Regions from separate parts of the Kitasatospora sp. NPDC001664 genome, predicted to be linked through region 1. Evidence: riboswitches for the same ligand, from Rfam matches in the RefSeq annotation. Region 1 holds a riboswitch; the other holds the start of a gene.
The links. A riboswitch is a leader RNA that binds a small molecule or an ion and turns the genes downstream of it on or off. The one in region 1 is predicted to bind cobalamin.
Positions count from the first base shown of each region.

Region 2: it holds a riboswitch for cobalamin, as region 1 does, so the genes downstream of both, metE (5-methyltetrahydropteroyltriglutamate--homocysteine S-methyltransferase) here and ACWCYY_RS17585 (cobalamin biosynthesis protein) in region 1, are expected to answer to the same signal.

Region 1 covers NZ_JBSFGS010000011.1:174,253-178,997, reverse strand. Annotated here, with positions in the region: gene ACWCYY_RS17600 (alpha/beta hydrolase family protein) at 1-293, opposite strand, end outside; gene ACWCYY_RS17595 (helix-turn-helix domain-containing protein) at 405-1,097, opposite strand; gene ACWCYY_RS17590 (YidB family protein) at 1,378-1,905, opposite strand; cobalamin riboswitch at 1,939-2,120, shown strand; gene ACWCYY_RS17585 (cobalamin biosynthesis protein) at 2,190-3,146, shown strand; gene ACWCYY_RS17580 (cobyric acid synthase) at 3,143-4,663, shown strand; gene ACWCYY_RS17575 (putative cobaltochelatase) at 4,660-4,745, shown strand, end outside.
Region 2 covers NZ_JBSFGS010000010.1:29,065-33,809, forward strand. Annotated here, with positions in the region: gene ACWCYY_RS15805 (prenyltransferase/squalene oxidase repeat-containing protein) at 1-719, opposite strand, end outside; gene metE (5-methyltetrahydropteroyltriglutamate--homocysteine S-methyltransferase) at 1,086-3,395, opposite strand; cobalamin riboswitch at 3,535-3,773, opposite strand; gene ACWCYY_RS15815 (serine hydrolase domain-containing protein) at 3,984-4,745, shown strand, end outside.

The sequences.
Region 1 (4,745 bases):
TCCAGGCGGCGGGTGACGGTCTGCGGCCCGGTGGCCAGCACCTCGCCCACCACGGCGTGCCCGCCGTTCGGCCACTCCAGCGCGTACCGGCCCGACAGGGCGGTGGCGGAGCTGCGGGTGAGCACCACCGCGCCCGGGGCCAGGTCGTGCACCCGCAGTTCGGGGGCGCTGCCGGGCTCGGGCCGTCCGGGCCGCACCACGTTCTGGGAGGCCCGGCGGCCGATCAGCAGGACGGCCGCGCCACCGGCTCCGACGACGGCGGCGGCCACCATGGCCGCGGTTCCCCAACGCATGGGCGCTCCCGGGTGTGAGGGCGGGTCTCGGACGTTGCGGTCCATTCGACCGGGGGCGGGAGCGGGGTGCCACCGGAGTGCCGCCGTACGGGAACGGGAGCGGACGGTGCGTCAGACGGGGATGTCGGTGGGGCGGGCCGCGAGCAGTTCCCAGAAGCGCTGGAGCGGCGGCACGTCGGGCTGCTGCTCGGCGACGGGGGCGGGTGCGGCGCCCCAGTGCATCGGCACGACGTGGTCCTGCTGGAGGTCGGCGAGGACGCTCTCCAGGACGGAGCGGGGCACCGGCAGCAGCTTGGCGACCGGCTTCACCTGGCTCTGCCAGCGGCCGTCCACGCACTGCCGCAGGCACTTCTCCAGGGCGTCCTGACGGTTGGTCACCCAGGCGAAGGCCCGGAGGGTGAGGCCGAGGACCTGGGCGAGTTCCCAGGACTGCTCCGGGTCTCCGGGCCAGCTGCCGGTCAGCTCGGCCTGTTCGTAGACGCGCAGGGCCACGCCGATCCGGCGGGCGGCCTGCTCCTGGGTGAGCTCCCGGGCCACCCGGAAGTCGCGCAGGCTCGACGGGGCGGTGCCCATCAGCTGCGCCGGCGGGCACCAGAGGGCGCGGGCCAGGGCGATGAACTCGGTCTCGTCCGGGCGGTACTCCCCGGTCTCCCAGCCGATCACGTGGGTGGGCAGCAGCCGCACCCCGTGCGCGGCCATGCCGGCCGCGACCTGATCGGGCGTCAGCCCGAGGCCCACCCGGTGGGCCCTCGCGGCGGCGGGTGAGAACGGGACCGGCGTGGGGGTGGGCGGTCTGCGGCGCATGCCCAGACCGTAGGTGCGGCCCGGCTGCCGCCTGCACCCGCTGAACGCACGAACCGGATTCCCGGCCCGGGGCGCGGCGCTGGAGGATCCTCCCACTACTGACGGGTGATCACCCAGGGCCGCTCGGAGATAACGACGGCGAGGAGCGCCCCGCAGGGGCGCGGGGAACTGCGCGTGGGGGAACGGCAGCACGTGCAACTGGCTGACGTGCCTTGAGTTGCAGGTGGACCGCCTTCCGACTCGCGCAGTTCCCCGCGCCCCTGCGGGGCGCTCCCGGGCGTCACATCTTGCCGAAGAGCTCCTCGATGGTGGCCGGGGTGGGGAGTTCGCCGTTGGGGGTGAGGCGGTCGACCGTCGACGGGAGGTGGGTGGCGAGGGTGTCGGCGGCCTGGTCGGGGGTGATGCCGGCGTTGCGGGCGAGCATCTCGAGTTCGCCGGGCGGGAGGGCGGCGGCGAGTTCGGGGCCGGTGACGGGGTGGTTGTCGCCGGTGCCGACCCAGGAGCGGGCCTGGGAGCCGAGACCGCCCTCCGTCAGCTGCTGGAGCAGGGCGCCGAGCCCGTTGCCCCGCCCGGCGCCGTTCGCGGCCAGCGAGCCGAGCAGGATGGAGAGCAGGTTCCCCGCGCTGGCGTTCCCACCGCCGCTGCCGCCGAGCAGGCCGCTGAGGAGTTTGCCGAGATCGGTCATCGCCGTCCCTCTTGTTTCTTCCGGGTCCGGTACGGCGACGGTGCCGTGCCACGGCCAGCCTGCCGCCGCCGCAGGCGCGCCGCACGGCGGGGCGGACAACCGTGTGACCAACCCCTCCGCCACCGTTGTTGACGCCCGGTCGAGGGGCGTGGTGGGATCTTTCAGCCAATCGGAGGCAAGGAGAGGAAGCCGGTGCGAATCCGGCGCGGTCCCGCCACTGTCACCGGGGAGCACGCTCGAACCATGGTCACGACGGCCCGCCCAGGCGGCTGTTGGAAGGCCCGAGGGTGTGTCCGACCCGGAAGCCAGGAGACTCTCGCCCCCGCTACGTCGATCCAGGGCGCGGACCCTGAGTGAGGACACGCACTGATGCCGCCTGCCCGGAGCCACGCCGACTCGCCCGCACCGTGCGCCGTCTGACCCCCTTTCTGCTGGGCGCCGCCGCCGGCTACCTGGCGGACGCCCGCTTCGGCGATCCCCGGCGCGGCCATCCGGTGGCGCTGTTCGGTACGGCCGCGACGCGGCTGGAGCGCCGGATCTGGCGCGACGACCGCGCCGTGGGTGCCGCGTACACCGCCGTCTGCGTCGGGGCCGTCGCCGCGGGGGCCTCGCTGGCCGGGCGGGCCGCGCGCCGCAGCCCGGTGGCGAGTGCGGCGCTGGCCGCCGCCGCGACCTTCACGGTGCTGGGCGGCAGCTCGCTGACGAAGGAGGCCCGGACCATCGGGGCCTCGCTGGAGGCCGGGGACCTGACGGCGGCCCGGGAGCGGCTGCCGCACCTGTGCGGGCGGGATCCGAGCGGCCTGGACGGGCAGCAGATCGCCCGCGCGGTGGTGGAGTCGGTGGCCGAGAACACCGCCGACGCCGTGGTGAACGCGCTCACCTGGGGGGCGCTGGCCGGGACGCCCGGGCTGCTGGCCTTCCGGGCCGTCAACACCTTGGACGCCATGGTGGGCCACCGCTCGGCGCGGTACCTGCGGTTCGGCTGGGCCTCGGCGCGGCTGGACGACGTGGCGGGCTGGCCGGGGGCGCGGCTGACCGCGCTGCTGACGGTGGCGGCCGCGCCGGAGCCGGGGACGGCCTGGCGGGTGTGGCGGCGTGACGGTTCGTCACACCCGAGCCCGAACGCCGGGCAGGCGGAGTCGGCCTTCGCGGGGGCCCTGGGGGTGCGCCTCGGGGGCACGCTGCAGTACGGGGAGCGCGTGGAGCACCGGCCGGTGCTCGGGGCGGAGCTGCGCCCCGTGGGCGTGCGGGACATCGAGCGGGCGTGCGCCCTGTCGCGCCGGGTGGGCGTGCTGGCGCTGGGCGTCGCACTGGTCGGACGGGCCGTCATCTCCGGTGCGGGCCGGAAGAGGAGGACAACGTGAGCAACGCGCTGCTGGTCGCCGGGACCACCTCGGACGCCGGGAAGAGCGTCGTGACGGCGGGCATCTGCCGCTGGCTGGCCCGGCAGGGGGTGCGGGTCGCCCCGTTCAAGGCGCAGAACATGTCGCTGAACTCCTTCGTCACCGCCGACGGCGCCGAGATCGGCCGGGCCCAGGCGATGCAGGCGCAGGCGGCCCGGGTGGAGCCGGAGGCGGCGATGAACCCGGTGCTGCTCAAGCCCGGGGCGGATGCGCGCAGCCAGGTGGTGCTGCTGGGCAAGCCGGTGGCCGAGGTCGGCGCGCTGGACTACCGGGAGCGCAAGCCGTACCTGCTGGAGCGCTCGCTGGAGTGCCTGGCGGACCTGCGCAGCCGGTTCGAGGTGGTGGTCTGCGAGGGCGCCGGTTCGCCGGCCGAGATCAACCTGCGGGACCGGGACATCGCCAACATGGGCCTGGCCACGGCGGCGAAGCTGCCCGTGGTGGTGGTCGGCGACATCGACCGGGGCGGGGTGTTCGCCGCCATGTACGGGACGCTGGCGCTGCTCTCGGCGGAGGACCAGGCGCTGGTGGCGGGCTGGTTCGTCAACAAGTTCCGGGGCGACGCGCGGCTGCTGGAGCCCGGGCTGAGGATGCTGCACGAGCTGACGGGCCGTCCGGTGCTGGGCACTCTGCCGATGCTGCCGGGCCTGTGGCTGGACGCCGAGGACTCGCTGGACCTGACCACGGTGGTGGACCGGGGCGCGGTGCGCGGGCCGGTCGGCAAGGACGTGCTGCGGGTGGCCGTGGTGCGCTTCCCGCGCCTGTCGAACTTCACCGACCTGGACGCGCTGGCCCAGGAGCCGGGCGTACTGGTGCGCTGGGCGACCCGGGCCGAGGAGCTGGCCGACGCGGACCTGGTGGTGCTGCCCGGCACCCGGGCCACCGTGGCGGACCTGGCCTGGCTGCGCGAGCGGGGCCTGGAGCCGGTGCTGCGCGAGCGGGTGGCGGCGGGGCTGCCGGTGCTCGGGGTCTGCGGCGGGTACCAGATGCTCGGCCGGGAGATCGAGGACGAGGTGGAGTCCAGGGCCGGGCGGGTGGACGGCCTCGGGCTGCTGCCGACCCGGGTGGTGTTCGGCCGGGAGAAGGTGCTGGCCCGGCCGGTCGGCGAGGCCTTCGGCGAGCGGGTGGAGGGGTACGAGATCCACCACGGCGTGGTGACGGTGGAGGAGTCCGCCGAGGCCTTCCTGGACGGCTGCCGGGTCGGCCCGGTGTACGGCACCACCTGGCACGGGGCGCTGGAGAACGACGGCTTCCGGCGCGAACTGCTGCGGATGGTCGCGAAGTTGGCCGGACGGGCGTTCGTGCCCGCGCCGGACACCTCCTTCGCGGCCGCCCGCGAGGAGCGGCTGGACCGGCTCGGTGACCTGATTGAGGAGCACGCCGACACCGACGCCCTGTGGAGAATGATCGAATCCGGCGCACCCGCCGGCCTGCCCTTCGTCCCGCCGGGGGCGCCGCACACCGTGGAGACCGAGCGATGACCGACGTGCGTTACCCCTTCACCGCGATCGTCGGGATGCCCGACCTGCGGCTCGGGCTGCTGCTGAACGCGGTCTCCCCCGC
Region 2 (4,745 bases), on a different contig from region 1:
AGGCTCGGCCAGGAGCCGGCCGGCTGCTGCAGGCTGCGCAGGTAGGCGATGGGTGCGCCCGCGCCCTGGATGTCTCCGGCCCTCAACTGCGCCATGACGCCCAGGGATTGGGCGAAGACCGAGCCGGTCCAGGTGTAGTTGCCCGGTGCCGCGCAGCCGAGTGCCTCGTCGGCACGGGCGCAGACCGCCCCGTCCAGGGCGGCGATCAGGTCGTGGCCGCCGAAGTCGCGCGGGTCACGCCCGACGGTCTCGGCGAGCAGGGCCACCTTGCCGAGGGAGCCTCCGGCGGCGCCCTCGGTACCGATGCCGGTCCAGTCGTCGACCGTGAAACCGGTGCCGTCCCGGCCCCCCTGGTCGAGGAAGTCGGCGATCCGGAGCAGCGCGGCGTCGTCGGCGCCGGTCGCCGCCAGCGCGAAGGCGGTGTCCAGGGTGAGTCCGAAGTCGGCGGACCCGGAGTCGGGGAAGGCCTCGTGGTAGTGGCCGTCGAGCAGCCGGGCCGGGTCGGTGAGGTAGCGGGCGCCCTTGGCGAGGTCGGGCGTGCGGGCGGGCGGATCGGCGAAGGCGCTGCCGGGGTGGCCGAACAGCACGGTGGCGGCGGCCGTCACGGCGAGGAGGCTGGCGAGCAGGGCCGAGGCCGGACTCCGGGCCCCGTACCCGCCACCGCCCGTGCCGTCGCCCGCGCGACCGGCCCTGCCGCTGCTCCTGCTGCTGACCCTCACGGTGACTCCCTGGTCGGTCGACGAGGGGTGCCGGCGCAGCCGACGGGCCTGCCCGGGGAGCGGGCGATCCCGTCTGGACCGCGTCGTAGTCCGCGACGACGCACGTATAGCTGACGAACGTCCCGGCGCAGGCATTCCGGCTCACCCGCCCGGTGGGCGGGTCCACGGTTGCGGGTCAGCGCCGGAGTCGGACCGGCTTCCCCTGACGCCAAGGGTGGAAAGGCGGTCCATCAGACCACGGTGCGGTCAAGAGCGTCAACGATGTGTCAGATCGCTTGGGGCGCACCGTGATCGGGGTCACGGCGGTCCCTCCGGGGCGGGTGCGAGCGGTACACGGCGCCGCCCGCACCCGCCCCGGAAGGGCGGTCAGGCCGTCAGCTCCGCCCGTACCGTCCGGGCGGCCTCGACCAGGTTCTCCAGGGAGGCCCGGGTCTCGGGCCAGGCGCGGGTCTTCAGGCCGCAGTCGGGGTTGACCCAGAGCCGATCGGCCGGGATCGCGGCCAGGCCGGCGCGGAGCAGGGCGGCGGCCTCCTCGGCGGAGGGCACCCGGGGGGAGTGGATGTCGTACACGCCGGGCCCGACCTCGCGGGGGTAGCCGGCTCCGGAGAGCTCGTGGGCGACCTCCATGTGCGAGCGGGCCGCCTCCAGGGAGATCACGTCGGCGTCCAAGTCCTCGATGGCACCGAGGATTTCGCCGAACTCGGCGTAGCACATGTGGGTGTGCACCTGGGTGTCGGCGCGGACGCCCGAGGTGGTGAGGCGGAACGCCTCGGTGGCCCAGGCGAGGTAGGCGGCACGCTCGGCCTCGCGCAGCGGCAGGGTCTCGCGCAGGGCGGGCTCGTCGACCTGGATGACGGCGGCTCCGGCGGCCTCCAGGTCGGTGACCTCGTCGCGCAGGGCGAGGGCGATCTGGCGGGCGGTGTCGCCGAGCGGCTGGTCGTCGCGGACGAAGGACCAGGCGAGCATGGTGACCGGCCCGGTGAGCATGCCCTTGACCGGACGGTCCGTCAGGGACTGGGCGTAGCGCTGCCATTCGACGGTCATCGGGGTCGGGCGGGAGATGTCGCCGGCCAGCACCGGCGGGCGGACGTAGCGGGTGCCGTAGGACTGCACCCAGCCGTGCTGGGTGGCGAGGTAGCCGGTGAGCTGCTCGGCGAAGTACTGGACCATGTCGTTGCGCTCGGGCTCGCCGTGGACCAGGACGTCGAGGCCGGCCTTCTCCTGGTACTCGATCACCTCGCGGACCTCGTCCCGCATCCGCTCCTGGTAGGCGGCCGCGTCGATCCGGCCGGCCCGCAGGTCGGCCCGGGCGATGCGGAGTTCGGCGGTCTGCGGGAAGGAGCCGATGGTGGTGGTGGGCAGCAGCGGCAGGGCGAGCCTGGCCCGTTGGGCCGCGGCCCGCTCCGGGTAGGCCTGCCCGCGGTGGGCGTCCGCCTCGGTGGTGGCCGCGACCCGGGCCCGGACGGCCGGGTCGTGGGTGATCGGGGAGCCGGCCCGGGAGGCCAGGTCGGCGCGGTTGGCGGCGAGTTGGGGCGCGATGGTGTCGGCGCCCTCGCGCAGGCCGCGGGCGAGCAGGCTGACCTCGGTGGTCTTCTGGCGGGCGAAGGAGAGCCAGCGGGCGATCTGCGGGTCGATGTAGGGCTCGGCGGCGGCGTCCAGCGGGACGTGCAGCAGCGAGCAGGACGGGGCGACGTCCACCCGGTCGGCCAGGCCGAGCAGGGTGGCCAGGGTCGCGAGCGACTTCTCCAGGTTGTTGATCCAGATGTTGCGGCCGTCCACCACTCCGGCGACCAGGCGCTTGCCGGGCAGGCCGCCGACGGCGGCGAGGTCGGCCAGGTTGGCGGCGGCCGGGCCGGTGAAGTCGAGGCCGACGCCCTCGACCGGGGCCTTGGCGAGGACCTTCAGAGCGTCGCCGACCCGGTCGAAGTAGGTGGTGACCAGGATCTTCGGACGCTCGGTCAGCGCGCCGAGGTCGCGGAACACCCGGGTGGCGGCGTTGAGTTCGGCCGGGGTGCGGTCCTGGACCAGGGCGGGCTCGTCGAGTTGGACCCACTCGGCGCCGGCGGCCTTGAGCTCGGCCAGCAGCTGGGCGTAGACCGGCAGCAGGCGGTCGAGCAGGGTGATCGGCTGGAAGTCGGAGGCCACGCCGGGTGCGGGCTTGGCGAGCAGCAGGTAGGTCAGCGGGCCGAGCAGGACCGGGCGGCCCTTGTGGCCGAGCGCGATCGCCTCGCGGAGCTCGCCGACCGCCTTGGCGGAGTTCGCCGCGAAGACCGTGTCCGGACCCAACTCCGGCACCAGGTAGTGGTAGTTGGTGTCGAACCACTTGGTCATCTCCAGCGGAGCGACGTCCTGGTTGCCACGGGCCATGGCGAAGTAGCCGTCCAGCGGGTCGGCCTGCACGGCGGCACGGTGACGGGCCGGGATCGCGCCGACGGCCACGGTGGTGTCCAGCACGTGGTCGTAGAACGAGAAGTCCCCGGTGGGGACTTCGGTGATGCCCACGCCGGCGAGACTGCGCCAGTTGGCGCACCGGAGTTCGGCGGCGGTGGAGTGGAGGGCGTCGGCGGTGACGGTGCCCTTCCAGTAGCCCTCGATCGCCTTCTTCAGCTCACGGTTCGGCCCCTGCCGGGGGTAGCCGTGGACGGTGGCCTGCGAGGCGGTGGTGCTGGTGGTCACGGAGACTCTCCTTCGCGAGTCGCGCTGCGATCCCGGGAGGGCGCGCGGGCGAGGAGGTGTGACAGTGCGGACGCGGCACCAGGATGTGCCCGTCCGTTCCGTCGACCCGCCCACGAGGTCACCGAGATCACCGCGTGCGGGGTGCACGCGGGCAGTGGCAGGTCTTCGGACTCGCGGGCACGTCCGTCCTGGACAGGGCGGACTCCTAGTGGCCGTCGCTTCCCGGGCCCGTCACGGGCCCAGTGCGTGTGACGGCGGTCGTTCCCACTCACCGCTGCGGGGCAGTCCCGGAATGGCCAGATGAAAGGCGTCACCGGGTTCCCTCTTGCGACGCACCTGACCGGCTGTCAGGGCGAACCGACTGCGGTCCCCACCCTAGGCCCCCGCGCCGGTCCTGTCCCGCACGTCCGCATGTCGGAAGCGGCTTCGAGACGGGCCCAGGACCACGGTCCCGGGGGCGGGCCCGCCCCCGGAGCACGTTCCCGGAGGTCATCTCGTCCCGGGCGACGACGGATTGACGGTCCGTCGGATGGTCCTCTGGAAGGGCGCCGGGACGAGGTCCGGCGCCCGAACCGGAGGGGCCCGACGATGAACGAGCACGCACCGCAGCAGCACCGCCCGACCCGCGGCACCACCCGCCGCACCACCCGCCGAGGGGTGGCCGCCGCCGTCACCGCCGCGACCGCCGCCGCCGTGCTGGCCGGGGCCCTGGCACCGGCCGAGGCCTTCGCCGGCCCACGGCCGGACGCCGTGCAGCAGCGCCTGGACGCCCTGGTCAAGAACGACGGCGTGCCCGCCGCCCTGGTGACCGTCAAGGGCCGCGACGGCCGCAGCCGCACCTACACCGCCGGTGTCGGCGACGCGGTCACCAAGGCCAAGGTGCCGGTGGACGGGCAGGTGAGGATCGGCAGCAACACCAAGGCGTTCACCGCCGTGGTGATCCTCCAACTGGTCGCCGAGGGCAAGGTCGGCCTGGACGCGTCCGTCGACACCTACCTCCCGGGCCTGGTGCGCGGGGACGGCATCGACGGCCGGAAGATCACGGTCCGTCAGCTGCTCCAGCACACCAGCGGCCTGCCCGAGTACGTGAACCAGGGCGCGGTCCTGAGCGACCCCGGGCGCTACTACGAGCCGCGCGAACTCCTCGACGCCGCGCTGGCCCAGAAGGCCCACTCCGCCCCCGGCACCCAGTGGGAGTACAACAACACCAACTACCTGCTGGCGGGCCTGATCATCCAGAAGGTCACCGGGCGTCCGCTCGGCGAGGAGATCACCAAGCGGGTCATCGACCGGATCGGCCTGCGGCACACCTACTTCCCCGCTCCCGGGGACCGGACGATCCACGAGGCC